DNA from 2 places in the Cellulomonas sp. GbtcB1 genome. Region 2 is predicted to be linked to the other one. Evidence: riboswitches for the same ligand, from Rfam matches in the RefSeq annotation. Region 2 holds a riboswitch; the other holds the start of a gene.
What was found. A riboswitch is a leader RNA that binds a small molecule or an ion and turns the genes downstream of it on or off. The one in region 2 is predicted to bind thiamine pyrophosphate.
Positions count from the first base shown of each region.

Region 1: it holds a riboswitch for thiamine pyrophosphate, as region 2 does, so the genes downstream of both, KVT14_RS12030 (thiamine ABC transporter substrate binding subunit) here and KVT14_RS00320 (Ykof family thiamine-binding protein) in region 2, are expected to answer to the same signal.

Region 1 covers NZ_JAGXJG010000030.1:18,660-25,688, forward strand. Annotated here, with positions in the region: gene KVT14_RS12025 (iron ABC transporter permease) at 1-1,279, opposite strand, end outside; gene KVT14_RS12030 (thiamine ABC transporter substrate binding subunit) at 1,295-2,407, opposite strand; TPP riboswitch at 2,481-2,614, opposite strand; gene KVT14_RS12035 (DUF4235 domain-containing protein) at 2,728-3,012, shown strand; gene KVT14_RS12040 (class I SAM-dependent methyltransferase) at 3,107-3,901, shown strand; gene mnhG (monovalent cation/H(+) antiporter subunit G) at 3,912-4,316, opposite strand; gene KVT14_RS22435 (monovalent cation/H+ antiporter complex subunit F) at 4,313-4,948, opposite strand; gene KVT14_RS12055 (Na+/H+ antiporter subunit E) at 4,945-5,526, opposite strand; gene KVT14_RS12060 (Na+/H+ antiporter subunit D) at 5,523-7,029, opposite strand, start outside.
Region 2 covers NZ_JAGXJG010000001.1:59,379-66,407, reverse strand. Annotated here, with positions in the region: gene KVT14_RS00340 (YafY family protein) at 1-55, opposite strand, end outside; gene KVT14_RS00335 (ABC transporter ATP-binding protein) at 141-1,133, shown strand; gene KVT14_RS00330 (ABC transporter permease) at 1,130-1,951, shown strand; gene ybaK (Cys-tRNA(Pro) deacylase) at 1,981-2,478, opposite strand; TPP riboswitch at 2,525-2,633, shown strand; gene KVT14_RS00320 (Ykof family thiamine-binding protein) at 2,689-3,351, shown strand; gene KVT14_RS00315 (ECF transporter S component) at 3,344-3,973, shown strand; gene KVT14_RS00310 (ABC transporter ATP-binding protein) at 4,032-5,795, shown strand; gene KVT14_RS00305 (energy-coupling factor transporter transmembrane protein EcfT) at 5,792-6,532, shown strand; gene KVT14_RS00300 (VIT1/CCC1 transporter family protein) at 6,644-7,029, opposite strand, start outside.

The sequences.
Region 1 (7,029 bases), on a different contig from region 2:
GCGGCAGCATGAACGTCCCGTCCAGCACGCCGACCGCGCGGCGCGCCGCCCGGGCCCGGGGCCGCCGCGACACCACGAGCGCGAGAAGGCAGCCGACCAGCAGGGCCAGCAGCGTCGCGTCGACGGCGATCCGCAGCGAGTTGCCCAGCGCCTCCCACACGGTCACGGTCAGCGCGTTCCGGCCGCCGGTGGTGCCGAGCGCCCGGTAGTGGTCCAGCCCCCACCCGTCGCCCGTGCGCAGCGACCCGAGCAGCAGCGCGCCGAGCGGCAGCGCCAGCAGCACCAGGACGACCCCGGTCACGGCCGCGGGCACCGCGTGCGGGCGGTTCGGCCCCGCGCCGGACGACCCCGGCGCCACCAGGGACAGCGCCCGCTCGCGCCGCGCCCGCGCCCGCCCGGCGACCGCCAGCGCCGCGACCACCACGACCACCTGCACCACCGACAGCACCGCGGCGGCCCGCAGGTCGAGGAACTGCGTGGTCTGGATCCAGATCTCGGTCTCGACGGTGCCGTACCGCATCCCGCCGAGCACCAGCACCGTGCCGAACGCGGTCGCGCAGAACAGGAAGACCAACGACGCCGCCGAGACGATCGCGGGCGTCAGCGCCGGCAGGGTCACCGTCCAGAACGCCCGCGCCGGCGACGCCCCGAGCGACCGTGCGGCCTGCTCGGGGCGCGGGTCGAGCCGCTGCCAGAGCCCGCCGACCGTCCGCACCACGACGGCGTAGTTGAAGAACACCAGCGCCGCGACGATCGCGGCGAACGTGCCGTCGAGGTGCAGGAAGCCCAGCAGGCCGTTCTCCCGGAGCAGCGCGCGGAACGCGACGCCGACCACCACGGTCGGCAGCACGAACGGCACCGTCACGAACGCCCGCAGCGCGCCAACCCCGCGGAACCGGCACCGGTACAGCACGTACGCGCCGGGGACGCCGAGCAGCACGGACAGCACCGTGCCGATCGCGCCCTGGGCCAGCGTCAGCCCGACGATCCGCCAGGTGCGCGGCCGGGAGAACACGTCCGCGAACCCGGAGAGGTCCAGCGCGCCGTCGGGCAGGAACCCCCGGCCGACCAGCGACAGCACGGGCCAGGCGAAGAACGTGCCGAGGAAGACGAGCGGCACGGCGGCGGCGAGCGCCCACGCCCCGGCACGGCCGAGCGCCCAGCCCCGGGACGGCGCGCGGAGCGGCGGGCGCCCCGCCACGGCGCCGGCCGGCCCCGGGCGCGCGGGCACCCCCGGCCGGCCCGTGCCGGTCGGGGGCGTCCGCGTCGCCGTGCTCATCGGGTCAGCCGCGTCTCAACCGACGACCAGGTCGGTCCACTCGCGGACCCAGGTGTCGCGGTTCTCCGCGACGTCGTCGAGCGGCACCTCGTACGGCGCGTCCGACAGCGGCGCCCACTGCGCCCACGCCTCCGGCAGGTCGACGGCCGTGCTCACCGGGTACATGTACATGGACCCGGGGATGTCGGCCTGGACCGCGTCGGACAGCAGCCAGTCGACCAGCTGCTGCGCGCCCTCGGGGTTCTGCGCGCCGGCCAGCACGCCCGCGTACTCGACCTGGCGGAAGCAGGTGTCGAGCAGCGCGCCGGTGGTCGGCTCGCCGCCGCCCTCCGGGATCGTCTCGGGCGGGCTCGACGCGTAGGAGAGCGCGATGGGCCGCGGGCCGCCGCCCCCGCCGCCGGAGAAGTCCGTGTAGTAGGCGTCGGACCAGCCTTCGGCGACCTTCAGCCCGTTGGCCGTCAGGTCCGTCCAGTACTGCTGCCAGCCGTCCTCGCCGAACGCGCCGACGGTCGCCAGCAGGAAGGCCAGGCCCGGGCTGCTGGTCGCCGCGTTGGTGACGACCGTCAGGTCCTTGTACTGCGGGTCCGTGAGGTCCTCCAGCGACGTCGGCTCCGCGATCCCCCGCTCGGTGAACCAGGCGTGGTCGACGTTCAGGCAGACGTCGCCCATGTCGACGGCGGTGAGCGAGTGCGAGGCGTCGGGCGCGTACTGCTCGGCGTCGGCCGCCGCGGGCGCCTGCGACTCGTACGGCTCCAGCACGCCCTCGTCGATCGCCCGCGACGCGAAGGTGTTGTCGATGCCGTAGACCACGTCGCCGAGCGGGGCGTCCTTGGTCAGGATCAGCTGGTTGACCAGCGCCCCGCCGTCGCCGGGCGCGACCTGCTTCACGGTCAGCCCGGTCTCGGCCTCGAACTGCTCCAGCAGGCCGTCGCTCACGTGGAACGAGTCGTGCGTGACCAGCGTGACGGTGCCGCCCGACCCGTCGGTCCCGGAGCCGGACGCCGCCTCGGAGCCCGAGCCCGACCCCGTGACGGAGCAGGCCGTCAGCGCCAGGACGCCGGCGGCGGCGGCCAGGCCGGCCGTGGTGGTCCGCCGGGGTGCCCGGCGGCGTGCGCGCGTGCGCGCCATGGTGGTTCCTCCTCGATGTGCACCGAGGGGGCCGCACCGCGTCGCCGCGCCCCGGGGAGCACGACGGCACGGGGCGACTGAGATCCCGACTCCCTACGCCGGTGCTAACCGGATCAGGTGCGAGGGTCTGCGGATTCCGTCCGCACTCTCAGCGTCGGTCGGGCCGCGGTGTCACGCACGGCCCGGGACGCTCCCCTGTCGTTCGGGGCCGACCCTACACCGGCACGGCGCGCCCCCGGCCCGGCACCTGCTGACCTGCGGCGCGGCACCGGCGGCGCTAGCGTGGGGCGGAGCACAGCCGTCCCGACGCAGGAGGTCCCGTGGCCGACGAAGAGACCCAGTCCACGTTCGCGAAGATCACCGGTCTGGTGGTCGCGGGCGCCGTCGCCTGGATCGCCGGCAAGGCGGTGGACGCGGCGTGGAAGGCGGCGTCCGGGCACAAGCCGCCGAAGCCCGAGGACGACGACGACCCGCGCATCGCCGAGGTCGTCGCGGCCGCCGCCATCACCGCTGCCGCCGTCACGGTGGCGCGGGTGTTCGCGACCCGCGGCACGAAGAAGTTCGTCGAGCGCGTCGACAAGAACCGCCGCCTTCCGAAGGCCTGACCGCCCGCCCGTCGACGGCCGGAGGTCCCGCCCGCGGGGCCCCGGCGCGGCCTAGCCTGAGCACCCCGTCCACCGACGAAGGTGCAGGTCAGCCGTGCCTCAGACTCCCGCGCAGCCCTCCTCCCGGCCCGCCGTCGGCGTCGGCCGCTCCGTGCACACCGTCGACGACGTCCTGGCCCTGATGGACCTGCTGTTCGCCGAGCGCGCCGACCGGTGGACGGACTGGGGCGGCGCCGACTTCTGGGACCGGTTCTACGCCGACCGCGACCGCCCCGTGCCGTTCTTCCGCTGGGCGCCGGACGAGAGCCTCGTCGCCTGGGCCGCCGACGGCCGGCTGCCGCTGGGACCCGGCACGCGCGTGCTCGAGCTCGGCTGCGGCCCCGGCCGGAACGCCGTCTGGCTCGCGCAGCAGGGCTGCGCCGTCGACGCGCTGGACCTGTCGGCGACGGCGGTCGCGTGGGGCCGGGAGCGCGCCGCCGAGGCCGGGGTGGACGTCGGGTTCGAGCGCGCGGACATCTTCGCCTGGCAGCCGCCCGCCGAGCCCTACGACCTCGTCTACGACTCCGGCTGCTTCCACCACCTGCCGCCGCACCGCCGGGTGTCGTACCGCGCGCTGCTGGAGCGCACGGTCCGCCCCGGGGGCCGGTTCGGGATCGCGTGCTTCGCGGCGGGCGACGACGGCCACGACGAGCGCGGCGGCACCGGGGCCGACGACGTCGACCTGTACCGGGAGGGCGGCCTGGGCGGCGGGCTGGCCTACGCCGCCGACGACCTGCGCCGCGCGTTCGGCTGGCTCGACGAGGTCGAGCTGCGCCGGATGCGCCCGGCCGTCGACGCGGGCGACGCGTTCGGCGCGGACTTCCTCTGGGCGGGCCTGTTCCGCCGCTGACGCGCTGCCGTCAGCCCCGGTCGCCCGAGCCCGGCGCGTCCTCGGGCGGCGTGCCGCGCTGCGTGGCCTGGTCCTGCGCCTCGGTGAGCTCGTCGACGACGAGCAGGTCCCGGCGCACCTTGCCGGTGCGGTAGCCCGCGCGGCCGACGAGGTGCGCCGCCACCGGCGCGGTCAGCATCTGGAAGAGGGCCACCAGCACCAGCGCCCACACCGCCCCGCCGGAGCGCAGCCGGAGCGACAGCCCGATCAGCACCAGGATCAGCCCGAGGACCTGCGGCTTCGTCCCCGCGTGCATCCGGGAGAGCAGGTCGGGGAACCGCAGGACGCCCACGCCGGCGGCGAGCGCGAGCAGCGCCCCGCCGATCAGGCAGATCGAGGCCACGACGTCGGCGACCACGTCCCAGTCCCAGCTCATCGGTCGCTCCCCTCGTCGCGCGTGCCGCGGGCGGCGGCGTCCTCGTCCGCGGCGGTGTCCTCCGCCGCCAGGTCGCCGCCGTCGGTCCCGTCGCCGTGCTCGCCCGGCCCGTGCTCGTCCACGTGCGGCTCGTCGCCGTGCTCGCGCCGGTCCTCCTCGGCCACGACCTCGGCGCGGTGGGCCTCGTCGCCGTGCGCGGCGTGCTCGGCGCGGACCTCCTCCGGGTCCGACGCGGGACGCGGCGCGTCGGTCGCGGCCCCCTCGGCCTCCCGGGCCCGGCGCGCGCGGCGGGCCTCCTCGGCCTCCTCCTCGGCGCGGATCCGCTCGGCCTCCTCGGCGGCGATCTCCTCCCGGGTGCGCACCCGGCCCTCGCCCGCGGGCTCGACGGAGGCGAACCGCGCGATGGTGGTCGAGCCGACGAAGCCGACCAGGGACAGCACCACGAGGATCGGCACCACGTCGGTGCGGCGCTCGGCCGCGGCGTAGAGCGCCACGGCCGCGACCACGACGGTCACGATGATGTCGAGCGCCACCGTCCGGTCGAGCATCGACGGGCCGCGCTCGGCGCGGATGAGGGCGAGCACGCCGGCGGCGGTCAGCAGCACGGCGCAGATCAGCAGGACCGCGGTCACGCGCGCACCTCCTGGCGTCGGGACGACCGGCCGCCGGGCGTCAGGCCCGCCTCGCGGAGCTCGTCGTCGGAGGCGAACGCACGCAGCACCCGCTCCTCCTGGTCGAGCACCGTCTGCCGGGCACGCTCGACGCCGCCGGACTGCTCGACGTCGAGGACGTGCAGGTAGAGCATGCCGGTGAGCCGGTGCGCCTCGACGACCAGCGAGCCGGGCACGAGCGAGCACAGCTCGGCGGTCATCGTGAGGTACAGGTCGGAGTGGTTGCGCAGCTGGACGCCGATCACGGCGCCGCGGGGGGTGTGCCGCGGGCGCAGGGCGACCCAGGACACCTCGACCGACGCGTGCAGCAGGTCCCAGGCGAACCGCCCGATCAGCACCAGCAGCGGCCAGGGGCGCACGGTGCCGTGGAAGTCGATCGGCGTCATCCGCAGCAGCCCGGTCACCGCGACGGCGATCACGGCGCCGGCCATGACGTTCCCGACGGACAGGTCGCCCCAGAGCAGGACCCAGACGACGACCAGCCAGACCATCGTCGGCCACTGGGCCGCGAGCTTCTTGCGGCGCGGGTGCAGGCTCACGCGTCGTCACCCCCGTGCGCCACGTCGACGGACTCCCCGGAGCCGCGGCCGCCCTCGGGCAGCACCGACTGGATGTACACGGACCGGTCGGCCAGCGCCCCGGCGGCGCGCTCGGCGTAGCCGTACAGCGGGCCGGCCCCGACGGTCAGCGCGAGGCCGAGCACGACGAGCGCGGCGGCGGAGCCGACCATGCCCTTCGGCAGCGTGGCGTCGGGCAGCGGCTCCGGCGGGGTCTGCCAGAAGGCCTTGTTCCACGCCTTGATCAGGGCGTAGAGCGTGAGCAGCGAGGTGGCGACACCGCCGACCACCAGGGTCAGCGCGAGCCACGAGCCGTCGGCGACGCCGGCCTGCAGCAGCCCGACCTTGCCGAGGAACCCGGACAGCGGCGGGATGCCGCCGAGGTTCATCGCCGGGATGAAGAACAGGATGGCGAGCACCGGGGCGAGCTTGGCCAGGCCGCCGAGCGAGTCGAGCGACGTGGACCCGCCTCGCCGTTCGATCAGCCCCGCGACCAGGAACAGCCCGGTCTGCACGATGATGTGGTGCGCGACGTAGTAGATCGACGCGGACCAGCCGGCCTCCGAGGCGAGCGCGATGCCGAACAGCATGTAGCCGATGTGGCTGACCAGCGTGAACGACAGCAGTCGCTTGAGGTCGTCCTGCGCCACCGCGCCGAGGATGCCGACCACCATGGTCGCGAGCGCCGCCCACATGAGGACGTCGTCCATCCGGCCCTCGGGGAACAGCAGGGTCTGGGTGCGGATGATCGCGTAGACGCCGACCTTGGTGAGCAGGCCGGCGAACACGGCCGTCACCGGCGCGGGCGCCGTCGGGTAGGAGTCGGGCAGCCAGGCCGACAGCGGGAAGATCGCCGCCTTGATGCCGAACGCGAGCAGCAGCAGCACCTGGAGCAGCAGCCGCACCCCGGGGTCGATCTCCGGCAGCCGCTCGGCGAGCTGCGCCAGGTTGACCGTGCCCGCGGCTGCGTAGGTGAGGGCGATCGCGATGAGGAACAGCAGCGACGACAGCAGCGCCACGACCACGTAGATGCTGCCGGCGCGGATGCGCTCGCCGGTGCCGCCGAGGGTCAGGAGCACGTAGGAGGCGGCCAGCAGGATCTCGAAGCCGACGTAGATGTTGAACAGGTCGCCGCTGAGGAACGCGTTGGCGACGCCCGCGGCGAGGATCAGGTACGTCGGGTGGTAGATCGACACGGGCGCGGCCTCGTCGCCGTCGGCCTCGCCCTGGGCCAGCGAGTACAGCTGGACGCAGAGCGTCACCGCCGCGGAGACCGTGAGCATGAGGGCCGACAGCCGGTCCGCGACGAGGTCGATGCCGACCGGGGCGGCCCAGCCGCCGATGTCGACCACCAGCGGGCCGTCGTCGGCGAGGACCAGCAACGTCGCGGCGACGACCAGGACGATGCTCAGCGCGATGACGCTGATGATCCGCTGCAACCGCGGCCGCCGGTACAGGGCGAGCGCGAGGCCGGCGCCGAACAGC
Region 2 (7,029 bases):
GCAGCCGCGACGACGGCGTCGCGGGGGCGTCGGCCAGGTCGGGGATCGCGGTCATGGGGCCAGTCTGCTCCGGGTAGCGGACAGGACCTGACCGCTACCTCCGCCACGGTGGTGCCATGACCAGCAGAGGGGAACCCGCCATGATCCGCACCAGGGGACTGACCAAGGACTTCGCCGGGGGCAAGGGGCCGACCGTGCACGCTGTGCGCGGCCTGGACCTCGACATCGCGCCGGGGGAGCTCGTCGCCGTGCTGGGCCCGAACGGGGCCGGCAAGACCACGACCATCCGGATGCTCACCACGCTGATCGCACCGACCTCGGGCACCGCCGAGGTCGCGGGGGCAGACGTCGCACGCGAGCCCGGCAACGTGCGCCGCCGGATCGGCTACGTCGGCCAGGGCAACGGCGCGGGCCACGCGCAGCGCGCCGCCGACGAGCTCGTCGTGCAGGGCACCATCTACGGGCTCGACCGCCGGGACGCGCGCCGCCGGGCCGCCGAGCTCATGGACCAGCTCGACCTGGAGCCGCTCGCCCGCCGCAAGGTGTCCGACCTGTCCGGCGGGCAGCGCCGCCGGCTCGACGTCGCGCTCGGGCTCGTGCACGCCCCGCGGCTGCTGTTCCTGGACGAGCCGTCCACCGGGCTCGACCCGCACAACCGCGCCAACCTGTGGGAGCACATCCTCCGGCTGCGGGAGCGGCACGCGATGACCGTGGTGCTCACCACGCACTACCTCGACGAGGCCGACCAGATGGCCGAGCGGGTCGTCGTCGTGGACGAGGGCCGGGTGATCGCGGACGACACCGCCGCGGCGCTCAAGCACACGCTCGCGGGGGACCGGCTGGTGCTGGCGGCCGCCGACCCCGCGGACGCGCCGGCGCTCGCGGAGGTCGCCGCCCGGGCGCCCGGGGCGCGCGACGTCGAGGTGGACGGGACCGAGGTGCGCGCCCGCGTCGCCGACGCCCCCACCGCCCTGCCCGCCGTGCTCGCCGCCGCCGGCGCGCGCGGGCTCGCCGTCGCCCGGGCCGAGGGCCACCAGCCCACGCTCGACGACGTCTTCCTGACCCTCACCGGCCGCAGCCTCCGCGAGGAGGGGGCCGCGCGCTCGACCGACCCCGTGGAGGTGGCGGCATGACCGCGACGACCGCTCCGACCCTCCCCGCCGAGACCCTGCCCGCCCGCGAGGCGACCCGGTCCTGGTGGGGCGACGCCTGGCTCGTGATGACCCGCGAGCTGCTGCCGACCGTGCGCGACCCGTTCTCCGTCGTGTTCGGGCTGATCCAGCCCGTCGTGTTCCTCGGCCTGTTCGGGCCGCTGCTGGCCGGGTCCGTCGGCGACGGGCTGCCCGGCGGGGACGTCTGGGCCTGGTTCGTGCCCGGGATCCTCGTGATGACGACGCTGTTCGGCACGTCGACCACCGGGGCGAACCTGCTGTTCGAGATGCAGACCGGCGCCCACGAGCGGCTGCTCGTCACCCCGCTGGCCCGGTCGGCGCAGCTGGTCGGCCGGTCGTGGAAGGAGATGGTGCCGATCGTCGCGCAGTCGGTCGTCGTCGTGGCGGTGATGCTGCCGTTCGGGTTCTCGTTCAGCCCGGCCGGGGCGCTGATGGGGCTGGTGCTGCTCGCGGTGTTCGGCGTCGGGATCGGGTCGCTGTCCTACGCGCTCGCGATCGCGGTCCGGAAGCAGGACTGGATGTTCTGGGCCGTGCAGCAGACCCTGCTGTTCCCGCTGCTCATCCTGTCCGGGATGCTGCTGCCGCTGGAGACCGGGCCGCGGTGGATGCAGGTCGCGGCGGACGTGAACCCGCTCCGGTACGTCGTGGACGCCGAGCGCGCGCTGTTCGCCGGGGACCTGGCGTCCTCGACGGTCGCGTGGGGCGCGGTGGCGGCGGTGCTGACCGCGGCGCTCGGGCTGCTCGTGGGGGTGCGGACGCTGGCGCGGAGCGCGCGGTAGCGGCGGCCCGGTGGCGGACGCGCGGGCGGTCAGCCGCGCGCGATGTCCGCCACCGTGGCGGAGGTGAGCCGGATCAGGTCGTCCGGGGCCAGCTCGACGTCGAGGCCCCGGCGGCCGCCGGACACGAACACCGTGTCGAACAGCTGGACGGTCTCGTCGACGACGGTCGGGTGCGCGGTCTTCTGCCCGAGCGGGGAGATGCCGCCGACCACGTACCCGGTGGCGCGCTCCGCGGCGGCGGGGTCGGCCATCACGGCCTTCTTGCCGCCGACCGCGTGGGCCAGCGTCTTGAGGTCGAGCTTCCCGGCGACGGGCACCACCGCGACGGTGAGCGTCCCGTCCACCGACGCCATCAGGGTCTTGTAGACCTGCTCGGGGTCGATGCCGAGCACCTCGGCGGCCTCCAGGCCGTAGCCGACCGTGCTGCGGGGGTCGTGGTCGTACGCGTGCGCGGTGTGCGGGACCCCGGCGGCGGCCAGCGCGACCAGCGCGGGCGTCCCGGACGGCGCGTTCTTGGACCGGCTCACGGGGTCAGCCTAGGACGCCGCCCGGGCGTCCCGGGGCTGCTAGCGTGCGGGTGAGCACGGGAGTCCGGTGAGCCGGGCTGAGAGGGAGTACTCGAACTCCGACCGTAGAACCTGATCTGGATCATGCCAGCGCAGGGAGCGACATCTCGCAGGATGCCGGGCACCCGTCCGCCGTCCTCCCGTGCTGATCCGACCAGCACAGGAGGACGCATGATCCCGACACCGCCGTCGACGCCCGTCCGGCCCGCGGAGGCCGCCGACCTGGTGGCCGACCCGCTCCGGTTCGGGGTCGGTGCCCGCGTCACCGTCGCGGTGATGTCCGACCGGTACGCCGAGACGATCCTCGGCGTGCTCGGCTCCGTGGCCACGGACGGCCTGGTCGTGCAGACCGGCGACGTGAGCACCTACCTCGGCGGCACCGAGGCGGACCTGCTCCGGTACCTGACGGACCTCGTCGACGCGGTGGCCGCCACCGGCGAGCACGCGGCGGTGACGCTGCACCTGTCCCGCGGCTGCCCCGGCGAGGTGCGGTGCGCGCTGCCCGGGGGCGCGGGTCCGCGCGCGGTCGCGCTCCCGCCGGGCCGGCGCACCGGCCGGTCCGGTGCGGCCGAGTGGGCGCTCTACCCGCTCGCCGACGACGTCCGGGCCGGCGTCGAGCCCGACCACATGCGCGACATCGAGGCGGCGATCGCCCTGGCGCGGGACAACGGGACCTTCCGCGGCTCGGAGCACTTCGTCACGCGGCTGGAGGGCGACGTGGGCGCGCTCGTGGAGACCGTCGTCGGCGCGTGGGCGCGGGTCGGCCGCAGCGTCCAGCACGTCACCAGCCACGTCACCTTCTCGCTCAACAGTCCGACCCGGTCCCGTGGCTGAGCCCGTCCCGGGCGGGCGGCGGCGCGAGCCGCTCGCGCTGAAGGACATCGTGCTCATGGTCGTCCTCGGCGTGGTGTTCGGGTTCCTCTACTGGGCGCTCGTCCAGGCCTGGAACGGCCTGGCGGTGCTGATGGGACCCGCGGGCGACCTCGCGCAGCACGTGCTGCTCGGCGGCTGGCTGCTGGTGGCGCCGATCGCGATCGCGATCGTCCGGCGGCCCGGCGTCGGGGTGCTCGCCGAGGTGCTGGCCTCCGTGGTCGAGGTGGTGTTCCTCGGGTCGCCGGTCGGGCCGCTGCTGGTCGTCGCCGCGCTGCTCCAGGGCCTCGGCAGCGAGATCCCGTTCGCGCTCGGGCGGTACCGGCGGTTCGGCTGGGCCCGGTTCGCGGTCTCGGGGCTGCTCGGCGCGACGCTGGTGTTCGGGTGGTCGGCGTTCCGGTTCGGCTGGTACGGGCAGGACGTGCTCGTCCTGCGGCTCGTGCTGCAGGCCGCGTCGGGCGTCGTCCTCGGCGGGCTGCTGGCCAAGGTGATCGTGGACGCCCTGGGCCGCACCGGGGTGCTGGACGGGTTCGCGATCGGTCGCGCGGCGGCCGCCGCGCGCGAGCCCGTGGCGCGGCGTGGCTGAGCCGGCGGCAGGCCGGGGGAGCGGTCCGGCGACTGATCCCCCGGCCGGTCCGGGTGCCGTGCTCGACGTCGCCGGGCTCGAGGCGGTGCTGGACGGCGGCGCGGGCGTGGGCCCCGTCGACCTGCGGCTGGCGCCGGGGGAGCAGGTGCTCGTGCTCGGCCCGTCCGGCGCCGGGAAGTCGACTCTGCTGCGGTGCCTGCACGGCGCCGTCCCGCACGCGGTGCCCGCCCGGGTCTCGGGGCGGGTCGCGGTCGCGGGCCGCCCCGCCGCGGAGCACGGCGTCGCGGCGCTCGCGGACGTCGTCGGGGTGCTCGCGCAGGACCCCGAGACCGGGGTCTGCCTGGCGGACGTGGCGGACGAGGTCGCCTTCCCCCTGGAGAACCTCGGGACGCCGCTCGCGGCGATCGGGCCGGCGGTGGCGGCGGCGCTCGGTGCCGCGGGCGCCGCGCACCTGGCGGGCCGGCGCACCGACGCGCTCTCCGGCGGCGAGCTGCAGCGGGTCGCGCTCGCCGCCGCGGTGGTGACCCGGCCCCGGCTCCTGCTGCTCGACGAGCCGACGTCCATGCTGGACGCCGACGGCGTCGCGGCGGTGCGGGCGGCGCTGGACGCGGCCCGGGCGTCGACCGGCGCGGCGTGCGTGCTGGTCGAGCACCGGCTGGACGCGCTCGCCGGGGACGCGGGCGTCGCCGGGCTGCCGGGCCGGTGGGTGGTGCTGTCCGCCGACGGCCGGGTCACCCACGACGGCCCCGCGGCCGAGGTGGCCCGGGACGCGGGGCGCGAGCTGCTCGCGCGCGGGTGCTGGCTGCCCGAGGACGTGGAGCTCGCGGTGGCGCTCGGCGGGGCGGTGGGGGAGTCGGGGGCGTTCTACCGGCTGCCGGCGCTGGCCGCCGGGGCGCCGCCGTCGCGCGCCTCGGCCGCCGGACAGGGGGAGGTGCTGCTCGCCGCTCGGGGTCTGGCGGTCGGCCGGCGGCCCCCGGGTCGGGCGGCGCGCCGCCGGCCCGCCGCGCAGCCCGTGCTCCGCGACGTCGACCTCCGGCTGCACGCCGGCGAGGTCGTGGCGGTCGTCGGGGCCAACGGCTCGGGCAAGTCCACGCTCGTCGCCACCCTCGCGGGCGTGCTGCCCCCACTCGCGGGCGTCGTCGAGGGCGCGCGCCCCGGGCTGGTCGTGCAGAACCCCGAGCACCAGCTCGCGGGGCGCACGGTGGCGGCGGAGGTCGCCGTCGGGCTGCCGCCGGGCGCCGCGACGGACGACCGGGTGGCCGCCGCGCTCGCGCGCTTCGGCCTCGCCGCGCTCGCCGACCGGGACCCGCACCGGCTGTCCGGCGGCGAGCAGCGCCGGCTGAGCCTGGCCGCGATGCTCGTCCACGACCGCCCGGTCCTGCTGGCGGACGAACCGACGTTCGGGCTCGACCGGCACGGGACCGCGGCCGTGCTGCGGGCGCTCGCGGACGAGGCCCGCGCGGGCCGGGCCGTGCTGCTCACCTGCCACGACCTGCGGGCGGTGGCGTCGGTCGCGGACCGGGTGCTGGTCGTCGCCGAGGGCGGGCTGGTCGCGGACGTGGACCCGCTCGCGCTGCTGCGCGAGCCGCGCCTGCTCGCCGCGGCTCGGCTGCGGCCGTCGCGGCTCCTGCGACGGCTCGCGGAGGTGGTCGCCGACGCGGGCCGGCTGCGCGACGCGCTCGCCGCGCTGGACGCCCGCGCCCTGGTCGCGGTCGGCGCGCCCGACCCGGTCGGCGCGCCTGACCCGGCCGGCGCGCCTGACCCGGCCGGCGCGCCCGACCCGGCCGCCGTGCCCGACCCGGCGGGGGTGCCGGTCCCGTGACGGCGCTCGGTGCCCGGAACCCGACCGTCAAGCTGCTGCTGGTCGTCGCGGTGTCGCTCGCGACCCTCGCCCTGCTCGACCCGGCCGCGCTCGCGGCTCTGTACCTGCTCGGGCTCGCAGCGGCCCGGTGGGGCGCCGGGGTGGGCGGTCGGCGGCTGCTGCTCGCCCAGGTGCCGTTCTGGACGTTCGGCGCGGGGGTGCTGCTGGTCAACGCGATGAGCCGGCCGGGCGTCGTCCTGGTCGCCGGCGGGCCGTTCCGGGTGACGCACGAGGGCCTGGTGGTCGGCGCCGCGCTCGCGCTGCGCGGGTGCGTGATCGGCGTCGCGACGGTCGCGTTCCTCGCGAGCACGCCGCCGCGGGACCTGATGGTGAGCCTCGTCCGGCACGCGCGGCTGAGCCCGCGGTACGCGTACGCGCTGCTGGCGGGCCACCGGATGCTCGCCGGGCTGCCGCGGCAGTGGGCGACTATCCGGGCGGCGCAGATGGTCCGCGCCCCGCTCGGGCGGGGCGACCGCCCGCGCGAGGGCTGGCGCGGGCTCGCCCGGTCGGCGTTCGCGCTGCTCGTGGCCTCGATCCGCGCGTCCGAGCGCGTCGCGCTGGCGCTGGAGTCGCGCGGGCTCTCCGCCGGGGCGCGCACGGTCTGGCGCCCGGTCCCGTTGGGCGCGGCCGACGCCCTGCTGGCGGCCGGCGTCCTCGGCGTCCTCGCGCTGGTCGTGCTGGCGGGCGCCCGGCTCTGACGCGCCGGCCCGCCGCCGAGGTCGTCGGTTCCGGCCAGGGAGGCCCCGGCGGAACCGTCGACCTCGGGCGGAACCGCCGACCTCGGGCGGCGAGCCCCGGCGGAGAGCGGGTCAGACCGCGAGGCCGACCACGGAGCCGACGCCGTAGGTGATCGCCATCGCCAGGCTGCCGCCCACGACGTTGCGGAGCACCGCGCGGCCGGCGGGGGCGCCGCCCATGCGGGCGCTCACGGTGCCGGTCACCACGAGCGCCGCGACGACCGCCGCGAACGTCGCCACCACCCGCGCCTCGCCGCCCCACGGGCCGAGCATCGCGAGCAGCGGCACGACGCCGCCGACCACGAACGCGACGAGCGACGCCAGTGCCGCGTGCCACGGGTTGGTCAGGGACTCCTCGGCGTCCCGGACGCCGTGCGCGCGGAGCACCTTCTCGGCGTCGCGCTGGCTGCTGACCGACACGTACTCGCCGGCCGCCATCGACAGCGCGCCCGCGACCA